DNA from 4 places in the Pseudoalteromonas sp. MBR-15 genome. Region 4 is predicted to be linked to each of the others. Evidence: predicted binding sites of a transcription regulator. Region 4 holds the regulator's gene; each other region holds the start of a gene.
What was found. The regulator MetJ, encoded in region 4, represses methionine synthesis genes. The targets are predictions, from matches to a motif close to TAGACGTCTAGACGTCTA.
Positions count from the first base shown of each region.

Region 1 (4,908 bases), on a different contig from region 4:
GAAACCAAAGTGCTTGAATAACTCACCAGCAGGTGCTGACTCACCAAATGTCGTCATACCTACTACTGCGCCATTTAGGCCTACGTATTTGTACCAGTAGTCTGCAATGCCCGCTTCGATAGCTACGCGGCGTGTTACGCTTGCTGGTAATACGCTTTCTTTGTAGGCTGCGTCTTGCTCATCAAACAAGTCAGTTGAAGGCATAGAAACCACACGTACTTTTTTGCCTTGTGAACGAAGCTCTGCAGCGGCGTCTTGTGCAAGCTGTACTTCTGAGCCCGTTGCAATAAGGATAAGCTCAGGCTCACCATCGCAACTCAGTACGTAACCACCTTTTTTCACATCGCTTAACTGTTGTGCAGTACGCGTTTGTTGCTCAAGACCTTGACGTGTGAAGATCAATGACGTTGGGCCATCTTTACGCTCAATCGCTTGTTGCCATGCAATTGCAGACTCAACTTGGTCACACGGACGCCAGTTAACAAGATTAGGCGTTAAACGCATGCTTGCAATTTGCTCTACTGGTTGGTGCGTAGGGCCATCTTCACCCAGACCAATTGAATCGTGCGTGTATACAAAAATGCTTGGTTGCTTCATTAATGCAGCCATGCGTACCGCATTACGCGCGTATTCCATAAACATTAAGAATGTTGCGCCGTAAGGAATAAAGCCTTTGTGCAGTGCAATACCATTCATAATTGCCGACATACCAAACTCACGGACACCGTAGTAGATGTAGTTACCGCTTGCGTCGTCTGCTGTTACGCCTTTTGAACCATCCCAAATTGTTAAATTTGAACCAGCAAGGTCAGCTGAGCCGCCCATAAACTCTGGTAATAATGGACCAAATGCATTCAGTGCATTTTGTGAAGCTTTACGTGTTGCAGGGTTTGCAGGGTTTGCTTGCAGCTCTTCGATGTACGCTTGTGACTTTTCAGCCCAATCTGCTGGCAATTCGCCATTTGTACGACGCTTAAATTCTGCTGCTAGCTCTGGGTGTGCATTTGCGTATGCCGCAAACTTTTCGTCCCAGTTTGATTCTAGCTGTTGGCCCTTTTCTTTTGCGTCCCATTCGCTGTAGATATCAGCGGGGATTTCAAATGCTTCGCCTGTCCAGCCTAAGAACTCACGTGCCGCTTTGATCTCATCATGACCAAGTGGAGCACCATGACAGTCATGACTACCCGACTTATTAGGTGAACCGTAACCAATCACTGTTTTACAACAAATTAATGATGGCTTGTCGGTAATACTACGTGCTTCTTCGATTGCTGCACGGATGGCCTCTGGGTTATGGCCATCAACATCACTCACTACGTGCCAGCCATATGCTTTAAAACGTGCAGGAGTGTCGTCGCTGAACCAACCTTCTACTTCACCGTCGATAGAGATGCCGTTGTCATCCCAAAACGCAACAAGTTTACCCAGGCCTAATGTGCCCGCTAATGAACAGGCTTCGTGAGAGATACCTTCCATTAAACAGCCATCACCCATAAACGCATAGGTAAAGTGATCAACAATGTCATGGCCTTCACGGTTAAACTGAGCAGCAAGCGCTTTTTCAGCAATTGCCATACCTACCGCATTTGTGATCCCTTGGCCTAATGGGCCCGTAGTGGTCTCAATACCTGGTGCATAGCCATACTCTGGATGCCCTGGTGTTTTTGAATGCATTTGACGGAAGTTTTTAATTTCTTCAAGTGGTAAGTCGTAACCACTTAAATGTAGTAGAGAATAAATCAGCATCGAACCGTGGCCATTTGAAAGAATAAAGCGATCACGGTCTGCCCACTCTGGGTTCGTCGGGTTGTGCTTTAGATAATCGCGCCATAGTACTTCTGCGATATCTGCCATGCCCATAGGGGCTCCAGGGTGGCCAGAGTTGGCCTGTTGTACTGCGTCCATTGATAAGACGCGAATAGCATTTGCAAGTTCTTTGCGAGATGGCATGAATTCTCCTACCTTTAATGTATTTGCGCTGGTTGTTTGTTAAGCCCCATTCTTACTTATTGTATGGGTGCAGTGCAATTAAAAATCCGTATTAAATGGGTCTATTACCACTGTTTATTAAGAACGAAATGTTATTAGTAATTTAAAATAGACGTCTAGGCGTAAAATAACTATGCAAACATAATTGTTTTAGATAAAATACGCCCCTTAATTTTTTAGCGCTATTACCGACGTTAGTGAAGCGCAATATTTGTGAGCAGAAATACAATGGCAAAACATTTATTTACTTCTGAATCTGTATCTGAAGGTCATCCGGATAAAATCGCGGACCAAATCTCTGACGCGGTTCTAGATGCTATCTTAGAGCAAGATTCTCATGCCCGTGTTGCATGTGAGACTTACGTTAAAACTGGTATGGTTATGGTGGGTGGTGAAATCACTACTAGCGCGTGGGTTGATATCGAAGAAATTACACGTAAAACTGTACGTGAAATCGGTTACACGCATTCAGACATGGGTTTTGATGCTGACTCGTGCGCAATCCTAAACACTATCGGTAAACAATCTCCAGACATCAACCAAGGTGTTGACCGTGCACGTCCAGAAGACCAAGGCGCGGGTGACCAAGGTTTAATGTTTGGTTATGCATGTAACGAAACAGACGTTTTAATGCCTGCACCAATCACGTATTCACACCGTTTAGTTCAGCGTCAAGCACAAGTTCGTAAAAGCGGTGAGCTTAACTGGTTACGCCCAGATGCAAAATCACAAGTAACATTTGCATATGAAAATGGTAAGCCGGTAGGTATTGATGCTGTTGTTCTTTCAACGCAACACTGTGATTCAATCTCACAAAACGACCTAGTAGAAGCGGTAATGGAAACCATCATTAAGCCGGTTCTTCCAGCAGAGCTTATCTCTAGCGCAACGAAATTCTTCATCAACCCAACTGGCCGTTTCGTTATCGGTGGCCCAATGGGTGACTGTGGTCTGACTGGCCGTAAAATCATCGTTGATACATACGGTGGTATGGCGCGTCACGGTGGTGGTGCTTTCTCTGGTAAAGATCCATCTAAAGTTGACCGTAGCGCTGCATACGCGGCACGTTACGTTGCTAAAAACATGGTTGCTGCAGGTCTTGCTGACAAGTGTGAACTTCAAGTTTCTTACGCTATCGGTGTTGCAGAGCCAACATCTATCAGCATCGAGACATTTGGTACAGGTAAATTAGAAGAAGCACGTCTAATCGAATTAGTGCGTGAGCACTTCGACCTACGTCCTTACGGCTTAATCCAAATGCTTGATCTTGAGCGTCCTATCTATCAACCGACTGCCGCTTATGGTCACTTCGGTCGTGAAGAGTTCCCTTGGGAGCGTACAGACAAAGCAGACGCACTTCGCGCAGCTGCTGGCCTGTAATAGGGTATACAGACTGAAAAAGCGCCATTTTGGCGCTTTTTTTGTGTTTAATTTTTTACTCTAAATTTTTATACCATTGCGCTTAAATAAGTGGTCTATTTTGAGGCAATAAAACCGCATTGATAACAAGGCAAAAATTTAGTTATTTAGTTGTTCTCAGCAATTGCTCCTGCATTGCTCTACCTCCTGCATCCATGCTGTCGTAAATCAGATATTTTTAACGCAGATAGCGACTGGTTTAATCGCTCAAAATGATTAAGTATTATTGCGATTGGTATTAATTACAGTAACGTCATTATCTTTTCATACATCGCCACCAGCCAAACCAGTGCTAAAATAACCAATGACAAGGTCACCGCTGCCGAGGCCATATCCTTTGCGCGCCCAGACAGTACATGATATTCAATCCCCACTCTGTCAGTCAGCGCTTCGATGGCCGAATTGAGTAGTTCAACAATCAACAGTAATAAATACGGAATAAACAACACGAGCCAATGAGTCAGTGACTGCGCCAGAAAAACCGATAACGGTAATAAACACACCCCTAAATAAATTTCTGAGCGAAAAGCTGACTCTTCTTTAAATGCGGCCTTAAAACCTTTAATTGAGCACCTTGTGGCTTTTAAAATACGTCCAATACCAATGCCGTTGGGTTTATTGACCAAGGGGATTTTGGGTTCTTTCATGCTGTTCCTAGTACGAATAAACTTCGCAGATAATATTCATAAATACCTAAAATGTCATCTTCGCTTTACTAAGATAAGCACTTTCCTGGCACACTTGGGGGATTTGTCCGTGAAAACGCATTCTTTTTTAGCTGTTCACGCAATGCTTGTAATGACTTAAACACACTTTTTAAAGATACTTTATTACTTAACCAATGCGGAATAGCACCGCTTGGGTCTGCATACGCTTGGTGGGTAATCAGTAAGTTATTTTGCTGTTGCTCTAAGCGCCAATAAGCGGTGAGCTCTTTAATACGCACCACCCCTTTTACCAAGGGTTTAACGTGGGGCTGGCTGGTAATTTTAAGCTCGGTTTTATTATCGCTTAAGGTGTGATAGCAAGAGTAACTCACTAAATCACGATCAGAAACCGGCCAAGGCGAGTTAAAGCGCGTATAAACGAGCGTCTCTGCGGGGCTAAGCCGCTCTATTAAGGTTACACTTTGAACATTTTCGAGCCAATTTGGCGCGTTGTCGGTGTCGCTTAGTAAGGCCATAAAGTCATCTGCCTTGGTATCTTCAACAACCACAGATGCATTAATTTCGATAATGCCACTGTCATGTTTTTGATACGTGACCTTTATACCTTCTTGCTGCTTGTAAGTATGCCATTCTATTGGGGTCGCGACAGTTGAACAACTAAACCACGCTAACCCAATGAATAGCCAACGATTCACAGATTTATAACCAGTAGGGATCAGTATTGAATGAGGCATGACGACTTTGTTCCATGGCGCTCACTAAAAATTCTGACTTTTGCTCGAGCCACGTTTGAATTTTTGCTAATTCCTGATCGTCTTGTCCTGCACACAAC
Region 1 is NZ_JBRJHH010000003.1:92,316-97,223, forward strand. It holds gene tkt (transketolase) at 1-1,950, opposite strand, end outside; gene metK (methionine adenosyltransferase) at 2,218-3,369, shown strand; gene ACSSVW_RS05460 (diacylglycerol kinase) at 3,651-4,055, opposite strand; gene ACSSVW_RS05465 (START domain-containing protein) at 4,124-4,810, opposite strand; gene ACSSVW_RS05470 (CYTH and CHAD domain-containing protein) at 4,776-4,908, opposite strand, start outside.
Region 1: metK (methionine adenosyltransferase) is a predicted target of MetJ. The motif match lies at 2,099-2,116, and genes of this name have one in related genera.

Region 2 (4,908 bases), on a different contig from region 4:
GTTAGCTTTTCAAGCTTGCCACGTACATAGTCAACAAAGCTCTCTGTATTATAAAACTCACTATCTAGCGCGTAGCCTAGTTGGCGGTCTTGGCTTGCCACCATTTGTGGCACAAAGTTAATTAAGAAGTTGCGCGTTGCTTCAAAATCTTCTTTGCTGATGCCGTTTTTAATAAGCTTATCTAACTCGAATAACGCGGTACGGGTTGCAAAGTGCGCATCGTTATTAGAGCGCAATGGACGCAGCCATACTTGGAAAATTTGCTCAGAGCGGCCTAAGTTCGCATCAGGCTTAGTTTGGAACATACCACGTGGGAAGTATTCAATGTACGCATAGTCACCATAGTTCATACCACGGGTTTGACGAATACGCTGATACAAAAAGCTATTTGAACTTCTGTGCTCGCCAAAGTATGAACGCACTAACCATAATGCAGTCCAATCTTCACTACTACGAATCGTCTCTATTGGGAAACCAAACGACACGGCTGTTGATTGCGCCGACTTTTCAACAATGGTGGCATGGTGACCACTCAGTGCTGGCGCATCGGGAATTACTAAACGGCTTTCTTTGCCTTCTGGCAGCGATGTTAAATCTTTTAGCATCGCCGATTTTACATCGCTTGGAATCGCACCAATTAAACCTACGGTTAGTTTTGATTGTGTGAATTGCTTGTCGTAAAACGCTTTTACATCATCAAGCGTCAATGCTTCCAGATCAGATAAGTCACCATAGTTATAGCTTTCGTATGGGTGGCCTTTATACAGTTGATGATAAAGCACTTCTTTACCGAGCTCTTCATCGTTTGATGCTTTAAGCCCCGCTTTAATGCTATCGATAAGCTCTTTTTTCAGGCGTTTGAAGTCATCTTCTCTAAAACCTGGGTTGAGTAATTGTTCACTCACAAGCGCATACCACTGTGCCGCATTGTCTTTGTGTACACGACCGCGCAACGAAATCATCTCTTTATCGATTTGATACCCAAAGCTACCCGCGAGTGGGTATAACGCTTTTTGAATGTCTTTATAGCTCATCGTTTCTGAGCCACCTTTCGCAAGCATGGCTGCCGTTAATGCGGCGACGCCTTTTTTACCTGCTGGATCGGCCGCGGCACCGGTATTAAATAACCAGTTAACATCAACCAATGGTGAACTGTTGGTTTTATCGAGCACTTTAAAATGACGCTCTGTTGGCGCTTGTTCTGTACTTGCAACGGCTGCGTTTAGGTCAACTTCTTGCTCAAATCCTGCCACGTTATCTAAAGCCGACATCGTCACTGTAGTACGGCTTGAATCAACAAAGTATTTATTCGCTATCGCTTTAATGTCTTCTGGGGTGATGCTATCGGCAGTCGCATAGAGCTGATTGATTACCTCTGGATCACGCTCAAAATGCATGTAGCTTGCAAGTGTCGAGGCGATTGATTGCGATGAATCAAGCCCATTGATAAAGCTGTATTTTAAATTTGATTTTAAGTCTGCCAGTTTTTGGGCATCAACAAGCTCAGTGCGTGCTTGTACGTACGTGCGATTAATGGCATCACGTGCTTTTGCAAGATCGGCTTCGTTTTCTACTTTTACAAAGACATGCAATAACCCCGGATCTTTTGTATCAGGATTATAAGTGAACATTTGACTCGCGATTTGCTTATCAACCACCAATTCTTGATAAAGCGCTGAGTTATTTGAGAAATAAAGCTGTGAGATTAAATCAAGTGCGGCGCGATCTTTTTGCGTTGGATCCCACGCAGTGCCTTTATACGATACAAGCAACCAATGGCCTGGTAAACCGTCATTTTGCTCATGTATATATTTTGGCGCTTGTTGCTTTGGCTCTACTGGAATATCGGCTTGGTAATCACCTTTTTTCCAGTTACCCCAATGTTTTTTCACCATTGCCATGGTTTCTTGAGGGTCGACATCACCAACAATGACCAACGATACATATTCTGGTTTATAAAATTTTGCGAAAAACTCTTTCCCGTAAGCCATTTGATCTGGCATGGCTTCAATGTCTTCAAAAAAGCCCATCGTGGTGTGTTTATAAGTATGTTTCTCAAATGCTTCGTTACGCACTGCTGAAAGCAATTTACGAATTGGACTGGCATTATTTTTTAAGTACTCACCTTTCACTGTTAAGGCTTCTGTACGGAACTGTTCTTCGCTGTACGTGAGGTTTTGAAAGATATCAGCTTCAATTTCAAGCACTTTATCAAGGTGCTCTTTTGAGAAGTTTAAATGATAGTTGGTGTAATCATTAGTAGTATACGCGCGGTTATCAACACCCGAGTTTTTTAAAATATCTGAATACACGTCTTGTGGGAATTTTTCTGAGCCTTTAAACATCATGTGCTCAAAAAAGTGAGCAAAGCCCGTTTTGCCTTCTTCTACTTCGTTACGAGAACCTACCGACACGGGAATTTGTAATGAAACAACATCGGGGTAATCCGTTTTTACCACCATGACACGAAGACCGTTTTCAAGTTCTTCTAATACGTAATCTTGGCTAAATACACGGTTATCTTCTTGGCTGACAACCTGTTCTATTTCGACTTCTTTAACCATATTTGATTGTGAATTCGTCGCACACCCGCTAAGAGCAAGCGTTACAGCAACACTGGTCGCTAATAATCTAAATGTCATAATGATCCTTTAATTTTACTTGTTAGTTATTTTTCTCATAATCAGTTGTGTTTGATTATGCATGAAAGTACTGGAAAATATGAGGGTCAAGGGCACAATTAATGTAAACAGGTGTGTCAATTTAAGATAACACCTCACCACCAACTTGAATTAAATTCATGCTCATTGAAAAACTTTCAACAGAAAAATCTATCTAGACGTCTAAATGGCTGCTATATTATTTCCCATAGACGCAGGCACGAGCTGGAATGAGGATTATGGCTTTATCACTACAAGAGAAAATTGAAGACACCAATCAGGGTGTATACCTGATTGGTACCACACCGCCTAAATCAGGCACTGATAAAGCCATGCTTGAAACCATTGCACAAAAATTATTGGGTCGCCTTCATGAAATTGAATACGATGGTGTCATTATCTACGACATTCAAGATGAAAGCAGCCGTACAGAAAAGCCGCGTCCGTTTCCATTTAAAGAAACCGTAGACCCACGTGAGTACAGCCATTTGTTGCGTAGCCTGTCTCATTTAGATGTTATTACCTACAAAAGTGTTGCCCAGCGCGGTGAAGCTGAATTTACCGATTGGCTACACGAAACACGTAATGAGTTTGATTTAAAAAACCTAGTCTTGGTAGGTAGCCCATCTTCGCATGGCGATATCAAACTAAGTTTACCGGATGCTTATAACACCCTTGCTAAGCAAGACAATGATGTGTTTCTTGGCGGTGTGACTATTGCTGAACGCCATGCAAGCAAACGTAACGAGCATGACCGTCTATTAGAAAAAACAGAGCAAGGTTGTAAGTTTTTTATTTCACAAGCTGTGTACAACGCACAAGCTACCATTGATTTAATCACTAGCTATGCACGTAGCTGCAAAGCGTTAGGCATCGCACCTAAGCGTATAATTTTGACGTTTACACCCTGTGGTGGTGAGAAAACGTTAGATTTTATGGAGTGGCTGGGTATCTCTGTACCGGAGGCAACAAAATGGCGCATGCTTGATTCTGCAAATCCATTGAGTGAGTCAGTACGCATTTGCCGTGAAAATCTTGACCTCATATTACAAAGCTGCGCACATTTAGCGGTGCCATTTGGTTTGAATATTGAGAGCTTAACAAACCGTAAAGAAGAAATTGATGCGTCAATTAATCTTTACCGCTTACTTAAAGCAACCATGGAATTAAACCTAGCCGAAAAACAAATCGCTTAAATAATGTGCGTGTTTATACCAATACGTTTAATTAACAGCGATTTTAAAACAAGAAAACGTGGTCGCTAGCAAAGAAAATGCGGGTAAGCATAACAGTTCATTAAACGCTTTTGTTCACCAAGCTAATGTACACACGACTTTATGCTATTAGCGTGTTGATTAGTGCTAATTTAGGCTCCCTTAAATTAGCACTGATACAGCTTAATCTATCGGCGCCTAGGATTTTTTTGCCCTAATATACGTTTTTTGTCACGAGAGCGTCGTGCCTTATTCGTGTTTTTTCGGACTTGTTTTGGCTCTTTTGTTAAATCAGGCTCGTACCCTGGCAGCCATTGTGGTGTTAAGCGTGTATCTAATAAAACATCAATTTCATCCAGTAACCATTGCTCATCAATACTCACCAATGACATGGCCAACCCAGTTTCACCCGCTCGTCCTGTCCGCCCTATACGGTGAACATAGTCCTCTGCAACATAGGGTAGTTCGTAGTTAATCACATACTTTAATGAGGCGATATCAAGGCCACGCGCCGCAACATCTGTAGCGACAAGTACTCGAGTGACACCCGTCTTAAAATTTTGCAGCGCTTTGTCTCGCGCCCCTTGGCTTTTATCGCCGTGAATAGACTCCGTTTTTAAGCCGTCCTTACACATTTCTTTTGCCAGACTATCGGCCGTTTGTTTAGTGCGGGTGAATATAAGTACTTGTTGCCAATTTTTCATGCCGATCATATGTGAAACGAGTTCGCGTTTACGATCCTCATCAACCGCATACACAATCTGCTCAACTTCAACAGCAGCCGAATTGCGTTTATCAACCTCAACTAACTTAGGATCATTCAACAACTGTTTACTTAGCTCAAAAATGCTGTCATCAAATGTGGCTGAAAAGAGTAAGGTTTGGCGCTGTTTTGGAACATGACGAAGAATACGCTTTATTTCATCAATGAACCCCATATCAAGCATGCGATCTGCTTCATCAAAAACAAGGGCACTAATGGCAGATAATTTAATGCTCCCTTTGATCACATGATCAAGTAATCGTCCCGGTGT
Region 2 is NZ_JBRJHH010000021.1:5,497-10,404, reverse strand. It holds gene ACSSVW_RS19450 (M16 family metallopeptidase) at 1-2,642, opposite strand, end outside; gene ACSSVW_RS19445 (methylenetetrahydrofolate reductase) at 2,900-3,856, shown strand; gene ACSSVW_RS19440 (DEAD/DEAH box helicase) at 4,063-4,908, opposite strand, start outside.
Region 2: ACSSVW_RS19445 (methylenetetrahydrofolate reductase) is a predicted target of MetJ. The motif match lies at 2,837-2,854, and genes of this name have one in related genera.

Region 3 (4,908 bases), on a different contig from region 4:
AAGCGTTGCAGGGCAAGAAAATAATACCCGAGAAAACTGTCTACGCTCATTCATGGTGTGATCCCCAAGTCATTGTCGTTTCATAAACTTAATTCGCTAAAATCAGTATAGTTCAATATGCAAGGTGTAAGTGAAACGATTGCTGGTAAACCTTATCGGCCACAAAAAAGCCCCAAGAAGGGGCTTTTGAATAAGACGGTAAATTAACCAATCTTTTTATATTTAATACGCTTAGGTTGTGCGGCTTCTGCGCCTAAGGTTTTCTTCAACCACTCTTCGTATTCTGTGTAGTTACCATCGAAGAAGTTAATTTGGCCTTCGTCACGGTAATCAAGAATATGCGTAGCGATACGGTCAAGGAACCAACGGTCATGCGAGATACACATTACACAGCCAGGGAACTCTAGAATTGCGTTCTCAAGTGCACGAAGTGTTTCAACATCAAGATCGTTAGTCGGCTCATCCAGTAGTAATACGTTACCACCCGCTTTTAATAGTTTTGCAAGGTGTAAACGGTTGCGCTCACCGCCTGATAAGTCTTTAACGAATTTTTGTTGGTCGTTACCTTTGAAGTTAAAGCGACCAACATAGGCGCGGCTTTGGAATTCAAAGTTACCAATTTTTAATACGTCTTGACCGTTAGAGATCTCTTGGAAAACGGTGTTGCTTTCATCCATGTCGCCACGGAACTGATCAACGGTAGCAAGCTCAACAGTTTCACCCACAAGGATTTCACCACTGTCTGGCTTTTCTTCACCGCTTAACATTTTGAATAAGGTTGATTTACCTGCACCATTGGCACCGATAATACCTACGATTGCACCTTTTGGCATCGCAAAGTTTAAGTCGTCGATTAAAACACGATCGCCAAAGCTCTTCTTAAGACCTTTTACTTCAATAACTTGGTCGCCTAAGCGTGGACCCGGTGGAATGAATAGCTCATTCGTTTCGTTACGTTTTTGGTAATCGTTCTGTTGTAGCTCAGAGAACTGTGCCATACGCGCTTTAGACTTAGCTTGACGGCCTTTCGGATTTGAACGAACCCATTCAAGTTCTTGTGCAATTGACTTTTGACGTGCTTTTTCAGATTTTTGTTCTTGTTGTAAACGTAAATCTTTTTGCTCAAGCCATGATGAGTAGTTACCTTCCCACGGAATACCTTCACCACGGTCAAGTTCTAAAATCCACCCAGCAACGTTATCTAAGAAGTAACGGTCGTGGGTTACAGCGACCACAGTACCTTCGTAGTCGTGTAAGAAACGCTCTAACCATGCCACAGACTCTGCGTCTAAGTGGTTGGTTGGTTCGTCAAGAATCAGCATGTCTGGTTTTTCAAGCAGTAAACGACAGATGGCAACACGGCGACGCTCACCACCCGAAAGGTGTTCAATTTTAGCATCCCACGGTGGTAAACGAAGAGCATCTGCTGCGCGCTCTAATACGTTATCGATATTGTGACCGTCGTGTGCTTGGATAATTGCTTCAAGCTCGCCTTGCTCTTTTGCAAGTGCATCAAAGTCAGCATCTTCCATAGCATACTCGTTGTATACTTCATCAAGACGGTTTAGCGCATTTTTTACTTCGCTTACGGCTTCTTCAACGGTTTCGCGTACTGTTTTGTTTTCGTCTAAAACAGGCTCTTGCGGTAAGTAACCTATTTTTGTGCCAGGTTGTGGACGAGCTTCACCTTCAAAGTCTTGGTCAACACCTGCCATAATGCGAAGTAATGTCGATTTACCTGCGCCATTTAGACCAAGCACACCAATTTTTGCGCCCGGGAAAAAGTGTAAAGAGATATCTTTTAAGATAGTGCGCTTAGGCGGCACAACTTTAGAAACTCGACTCATCGAGAATATAAACTTATCTGGTAACACCATGAAAAGAGCCTTCAATTTATAAGAAAAATTAACAGCCACTATTGTATACCCAAACCACCTCAAAATACAGAATTCAGCGTTTATCAGGGGCTTAATATCATGGTACTGCTTTGCAAAAATAGCGCATGCATTTAAGGAGCATAAATGCAGAGTAAGCGCCTTGTAAGCATTGCACAAAGGCTTAAAACTCATTTTTACAGCGGTGTTGGCTTAAACACAGTAACAAGCCACTTTTTGAGGTGCTTGCTCTTTTATCGTGATTAAACACAACCGTCATTCGTAGAGGCACTGCTTTTGGCAATTTAAGGGCCTGCGCATCAACGAAACTGGCTTCCTAAGAGATTGCTTTAGCACAAATAAAAAAATCATTTGGACATCTAAACATCTAGAGGTTGAAATTTCTAACTATCCGTTCATAATTAGCAGTCTAATAAGTATGCTCGGAGCCCACTATGCCCATTACAGTCAAAGATGAATTGCCCGCAATTGTAAAATTACGTCAAGAGAACGTATTTGTAATGCCTAAAAGTCGTGCGAAAACGCAAGAAATTCGTCCAATGCGTTTGGCCATCTTAAACTTAATGCCTAATAAAGTGGAAACCGAAGTGCAGTTTATTCGGTTGTTGGCTAATTCACCGTTGCAAGTGAATGTTGAGCTGCTGCGTTTAGACACCCACCGAAGTAGCAGTACCTCAGAGCAACACCTCGATACGTTTTATCGTTACTTTTCTGAAGTAAAAGACAATAACTATGATGCCATGATCATCACAGGCGCGCCGCTTGCACATTTAGAGTATGACGATGTTGCTTACTGGGATGAGTTAAAAGTGATTTTAGACTGGGCTGAGCACCACGTTACGTCAACATTATTTTCATGTTGGGCGGCTCACGCAGGGCTTTATCATCACTATGGTTTAAAACGAGAGTTAATGCCTAATAAGCTCAGTGGCGTGTTTACGCACAAAAGTTATTTTGAGCATGCCGCGTTAACGCGCGGTTTTGATGATACCTTTTTAGTTCCGCACTCGCGCTATGGCCACATTGATATTGAAAAAATTAACAGCTGTGATGATTTAGTAGTATTAGCAGGGTCTGAGCGTGTTGGGGCGTATTTAATTAAGAATAAATCAGGCAGCCAAGTATATATAACGGGCCATCCTGAGTATGATGCGCATACATTAAAAGGGGAATATTTACGCGACTGCGAAAAGTCAGACGACGCGCCAAAACCAGAAAACTATTTCCCTGACGATAACCCAGATAACGAACCGTCGAAAACATGGCAAAGTCACGCCTTTTTATTGTTTTCGAATTGGTTAAACTACTACGTGTACCAAACAACACCGTATGATATTAACCTAGTTAGCCAAGACGTAAGGACTAACAACTATGCCGAGTAATGCAGTGAATAAACGCGAACAATTAACCGAGGCGCTCAAGCAGCGAATTTTGATCCTCGATGGCGCGATGGGCACCATGATCCAAGAACATAAATTAGAAGAACAAGACTATCGCGGTGAGCGTTTTAAAGACTGGCATGTCCTTATAAAAGGCAATAATGATTTATTAAGCCTTACTCAGCCAAAGATTATTGCTGATATTCACCGCGCATACCTTAATGCAGGTGCCGACATTATCGAAACCAATACGTTTAATGCCACCACTATTTCGATGGAAGATTACGACATGGCGAATTTAAGCCGTGAGATCAACCTAGAATCAGCCAAGCTTGCTCGCAGTGTCTGCGATGAATTTGAAGCAAAAGATCCAAGTAAACCTCGTTATGTGGCGGGGGTATTAGGGCCAACGTCAAAAACTTGTTCTATTTCGCCTGATGTCAATGACCCCGGTTATCGTAACATTAGCTTTGATAAGTTAGTGACAGCATACGTTGAATCAACCTTGGCACTGATGGAAGGGGGAGTTGATTTAATCTTAATCGAGACCATATTCGATACCTTAAATGCAAAAGCGGCCTCGTTCGCAGTAGAAGAAGCCTTTGAGCAAGCAGGGCGCACGTTGCCTGTCATGATCTCAGGCACCATTACTGATGCCTCAGGGCGAACTTTATCGGGGCAAACGACCGAAGCTTTTTATAATTCGATTCGTCATATTAAGCCGTTATCTATTGGTCTTAACTGCGCACTGGGTCCGGATTTATTACGCCAATATGTCGAAGAGTTATCACGCGTTTGTGAAACTTTTACCTCGGTTCACCCTAATGCAGGTTTACCCAATGAGTTTGGTGAGTACGATTTAGAAGCACCTGAAATGGCAGAAGAAATAATCGATTGGGGCAAGTCAGGCTTTATTAATATTGTGGGTGGTTGCTGTGGTACAACCCCTGCACACATTAAAGCCTTTGCCAAAGGCCTTGCAGGAGTTAAGCCTCGTCCATTGCCTGAGCTTGAAGTGCGTATGCGCTTATCTGGCCTTGAAGCGTGTAACTTAAACTAAGGTAGCCGAAATGACACAACAAATAGCAGTATTTACTAACGTCGGCGAACGTACCAATGTGACCGGTTCAGCCATGTTCAAGCGTTTGATTATGGAAGAAGATTACGAAACCGCCCTTAATGTTGCCCGTGAACAAGTCGAAAATGGTGCACAGATCATTGATATCAACATGGATGAAGCCATGTTGGATTCAAAAGCCGCGATGGTGAAGTTTCTGAACTTGATTGCCTCTGAGCCAGATATTTCTAAAGTACCGATCATGATCGACTCATCAAAATGGGAAGTCATTGAAGCCGGCTTAAAATGCATTCAAGGCAAGGCGATTGTAAACTCAATTTCACTGAAAGAAGGTGAAGAGCCCTTTATTCGTCAGGCAAAGTTAATTAAACGTTTTGGTGCTGCCGCAGTCGTCATGGCGTTTGACACCGACGGACAAGCAGAAACCGCGGATCGTAAATTTGAAATTTGTGAGCGGAGTTACCGTATTCTAGTGGACGAGATTGGTTTTCCACCAGAAGACATTATCTTCGATCCGAATATATTTGCAGTAGCAACCGGGATTGAAGAGCACGAC
Region 3 is NZ_JBRJHH010000012.1:63,725-68,632, forward strand. It holds gene ACSSVW_RS15675 (PilZ domain-containing protein) at 1-54, opposite strand, end outside; gene ettA (energy-dependent translational throttle protein EttA) at 204-1,877, opposite strand; gene metA (homoserine O-acetyltransferase MetA) at 2,330-3,277, shown strand; gene ACSSVW_RS15690 (homocysteine S-methyltransferase family protein) at 3,267-4,334, shown strand; gene metH (methionine synthase) at 4,345-4,908, shown strand, end outside.
Region 3: metA (homoserine O-acetyltransferase MetA) is a predicted target of MetJ. The motif match lies at 2,248-2,265, and genes of this name have one in related genera.

Region 4 (4,908 bases):
AATAGCGAGCAGTAAATTTTAGCAGTGCTAAGTGTTGCTCAGATAAAATAGGGGCATCGTCTATAACATCAATAATGGCTTTAATTTTATCTTCGGGTACATCGGTACTGGTTTTGACTGCCAGTACGACTGCTATCTTTTTTTGAGAGCCAAAAGGCACACGCACACGCATGCCTACTCGCAGCTCAGGGCTATGTAGCAGCTGCTCAACTTTATAATCGAAGGTACGCTGTAAAGGGACTTTTATGGCAACTTCTACAAAGTGCATAACAACTCAACTGAATTAAGAATAGAAAAATAGCGTGTGCTGCTAATGTACTAAAATTAGTGCTAAAAACCTACCAACAAATACTGAACGTTTGATGACTTGTTTATTTTTTTAGCTAAAGATGAATTTAAAGCTTGTCGAGAGGCTGCTTGAGCTATAAAATACGCGACCTATTAATTGTATTAACGACGTATGGTGCCAGACTTCGGGTTTGGAGAGCGATGCGGCCTTAACTAGAGGTTCCTATGAAAGAAGGTATTCACCCTAAGTACGAAGCTATCACTGCAACTTGTTCATGTGGTAACAAATTCGAAACTAGCTCTACTTTATGTAAAGACATCCACTTAGACGTATGTTCTGAGTGTCACCCGTTTTACACTGGTAAGCAAAAGATTTTAGACACTGGCGGCCGTGTTGATCGTTTCAACAAGCGCTTCGGTGCACTTAGCAGCAAGAAGTAATATCTGCTGTTTAGTTGAAAGAAGCACCCTTTGGGTGCTTTTTTTATGCCTGTAATTCAGAACCATTCTTTTTTATATCCCATGCCTACACGCTTTATGTGCATAACTATTTCTGCTTGTTATGCCCAATATATCGCTAATAATGCAGACAAATAGTGATCCCTTCGCTATATTTTGAATGATATAAATGATTCCAAAAGTTGTAAAAAGTAACAATTTGTATGAACTTAACCTATAAATGCTGTTAAGTTCGTTAAAGTTGCTCATTTTGCTAAGTTTCGGTTATTTGCTGTGTTCGTGCCTATAAAATACAAAAACAGGTGCTTAAATGGCCACAAATAGATGAATTTTTATCTGTTGTGAATTAAAACTATGTGCAGAAATTGTTGGGAAATCCTTTAAAATTAAGCGATATAGCATATAACAGGATAGACCTGATAATACTTGGAATTTTTATATATTACAGGTATCGTACAGATGCAAGCCCTCTCACTTTTTAACTTATTGCAGGATACTATCGCGTTATGTCAGATTTTCGTGAACAAGCATTACATTACCACGCTCACCCCGTTCCAGGTAAAATTAGTGTAGAACTAACTAAACCAGCAGAAACGGTTAATGATCTCGCTCTAGCATATAGTCCAGGTGTCGCAGAGCCCGTCCGTGAGATAGCAGCCGATCCAGCAAATGCCTATAAATACACCGGTAAAGGTAATATGGTTGCGGTTATTTCAAACGGTACCGCAATTTTAGGCTTAGGCAATTTAGGTCCGCTTGCATCAAAACCTGTGATGGAAGGTAAAGCACTTTTATTTAAACGGTTTGCAGGTTTAGACTCGATAGATATCGAAGTAAAACACCGCACGACAGAAGACTTCATTAATACTGTTGCAAATATTGCCGATACGTTTGGTGGTATTAACCTAGAAGATATTAAAGCACCAGAGTGTTTCGAAATTGAAAAAGCACTGATTGAGCGTTGTAGCATCCCTGTTTTCCACGATGACCAACATGGTACTGCAATCGTAACAGCAGCAGGCATGCTAAATGCGCTTGAAGTACAGGGTAAAGATATCGAAGACGCGATTATCGTGTGTTTAGGTGCCGGTGCAGCAGCGGTTGCATGTATGGAACTACTTATTAAATGTGGCGCATTGCGTGAGCACATTTATATGCTTGACCGCAAAGGCGTGATCCATACACGTCGTGATGACTTAAACGAGTATAAATTGCTATTTGCTAACAATACCGATAAGCGCACTTTGCAAGATGTGATAGCCGATGCTGATGTATTTGTTGGTGTATCTGGCCCTAACTTATTAACCGCTGAAGATTTAAAACTGATGGCAGATAAGCCTGTGGTTTTTGCATGTTCAAACCCTGATCCAGAAATCGCGCCAGCTGTTGCACACGGTGCACGTAATGATTTAATTATGGCAACAGGGCGTTCTGATTACCCTAATCAGGTTAATAATGTATTGTGTTTCCCATTCATTTTCCGCGGTGCGCTTGATGTGCGTGCGACATCAATCAATGATGAAATGAAAATCGCAGCCGTGCATGCTATTCGTAGTATTGCGAAAGAGCCTGTGCCTAACGAAGTGCTTAAGGCGTCGGGTGTTGATTCACTTGAGTTTGGTGCTGAGTACATTATTCCAAAACCAATGGACCCGCGCTTATTACCACGTATTGCACGTGCTGTTGCAGAAGCAGCTGTTGAGTCTGGTGTGGCGCAAATTGACATGCCAGAAAACTACATGCGTTAAATAATTAGGTACCTATTCGTTTGATTAAGCGGGTGGGTATTACTAACTGCAAATAAAAAACTCAGCCAAGGCTGAGTTTTTTTATGTCTGAGAAATCGGCTACGATCCGATGGCCGAAATATTTACTCTGAATCAAGTACGGGGATATCTAACCCCATTTCTTGCATAATTCTTTTTACTTCTTCAGGTACTTTTTCAGGGTTATCTTTACGAAGGTCGTCATCATTCGGTAATGGTTGACCTGTAAAAGCGTGTAAAAAGGCTTCGCACAGTAGCTCACTGTTAGTAGCATGACGAAGATTATTAATCTGACGACGCGTGCGCTCATCAGTTAATACTTTTAATACGTTCAGCGGAATTGATACGGTAATTTTTTTTACTTGCTCTGATTTTTTACCGTGTTCTGCATATGGGTGAATGTATTCACCGTTCCATTTAGCCATAAGTTGTTTCGTTGCCTCGGTTGTCAGTTGTTTACGCCTTATCCACAGCGCAAGATGCGGAAATTCTATCGCTTTAAAAAAGATAGTCAAATACTAGTTATTTAGCCATCTAGTCGTGTAAATGTATAAACTTCTATGTAATGGCGATAAATGCTTTGACTTCTCATATTTGATCATCTAACCTTTTAGACGTCTAAACATCCAATTCTAAGTAGGTGATGAAATGAGTGAAAAAAATAAAGCGACGATTGCTGTTCGTCATGGCATTGAAGCCGATAAACACCACGGTGCAGTCGTTCCACCAATTTACTTATCAACCACCTATTCGTTCGCTGATTTTGATACTAAGCGCCAATATGACTATGGCCGCAGTGGTAACCCTAACCGTGATATTTTAGCCGAAACACTCGCTGAACTAGAGGGCGGAGCTAAAGGCATTATTACTGCGACAGGCATGGCGGCTGTTCACTTAACGACACAGCTTTTGAATAGCGATGATACCTTGGTTATTCCACATGACTGTTACGGCGGTAGCTATCGTTTATTTACCTCATTAGAGAAGCGCGGTTTACTGAAACTAAAAGTGCTTGATTTAACAAAAGCTGAAAACCACCAAGAAATCTTAGCGATAAAACCTAAACTGATCTGGATTGAAACACCCAGTAACCCCATTTTACGCCTAACAGATATTAAAGCGATTACCGCCATTGCTAAACAATGCGGTGCACTTGTTGCGGCTGATAACACGTTTTTATCGCCGGCCTTGCAAAACCCGATTGAGTTTGGTGTTGATATAGTCGTGCATTCAACGACTAAATACATTAACGGTCACTCTGATGTGGTTGGCGGTGCTGTTATTGCAGCAACGCAAGAGCTGGGTGATGAACTGGCTTGGTGGGCAAACAATATTGGTATTACGGGTGCACCGTTTGATAGTTATCTTACTCTGCGTGGTTTACGCACTTTAAATGTGCGTTTAAAACAGCACCAAGAGAATGCGTTTGCAATTGCAGAATATTTAGAAGATTCACCGTTTGTGAGCCAAGTATATTATCCCGGTCTCGCTTCTCATCCTCAGCATGCGCTCGCTAAAGCACAGCAACGCGGTTTTGGTGGCATGGTGAGTTTTGATATTAAAGGCGACATTAATGACGCTGCGGCTTTTCTAACAGGCCTTAAAGAGTTTAGCTTAGCCGAATCATTGGGGGGCGTTGAGAGTTTAATTTGCCACCCTGCGACCATGACTCATGCTGGAATGGAGGCAAAAGCACGCTTAGAAGCAGGGGTGGGTGATACGTTAATTCGTATCTCTGTTGGCATTGAGGATGTAAAAGATTTAATTGCCGATTTAGACCGTGTTTTCAATTTAGTTAAACCAGGTCAGGGGCAGCAAGCCACTCAGAGCAACGCGACGCAAACGCACACGCAAGCCAATACGCAACAAAGCAGCACTTTTAAGTTAACGCCAGCACATACGGCATTGTGGTAGAAAAATGGTAAATATTGTTCATAAATTTGGTGGCTCAAGCTTAAGCTCTGCGGAGCGTTATCATGCTGTGGCAAATATTGTTTTAGCAAATACGCAGCAAGGTGATTGTGTGGTGGTGTCTGCATCGGGCAAAACAACCGACACCTTGGTAAAACTTTGGCAAAGTTATCAACAGCAAGATAGCCAAGCGGTTAGTGATATTTTATTGCTGATTGATAATAATCAGCGCGCCTTAATAGAGCAGCTGTTAGTAGCAAAAAACAAGCAGCAGGCATTGGCACAATTAAAAGATGAGCTGGCGCTATTAAATACACTTATTGCAAAACAGCAACTACAAGAAGCCGTGTTGCTAGCACATGGAGAAGTATGGTCTGCGCGTTTATTAGCGGGCTATCTAAATCAGCTGGGTGTGGCAGCACAGGATGTGGATGCACGGCAGTTATTTACATTAAATGATGGCCAACTATTGCATCAAAAGAAT
Region 4 is NZ_JBRJHH010000020.1:32,137-37,044, reverse strand. It holds gene priA (primosomal protein N') at 1-268, opposite strand, end outside; gene rpmE (50S ribosomal protein L31) at 514-729, shown strand; gene ACSSVW_RS19345 (malic enzyme-like NAD(P)-binding protein) at 1,254-2,495, shown strand; gene metJ (met regulon transcriptional regulator MetJ) at 2,618-2,938, opposite strand; gene metB (cystathionine gamma-synthase) at 3,162-4,427, shown strand; gene metL (bifunctional aspartate kinase/homoserine dehydrogenase II) at 4,432-4,908, shown strand, end outside.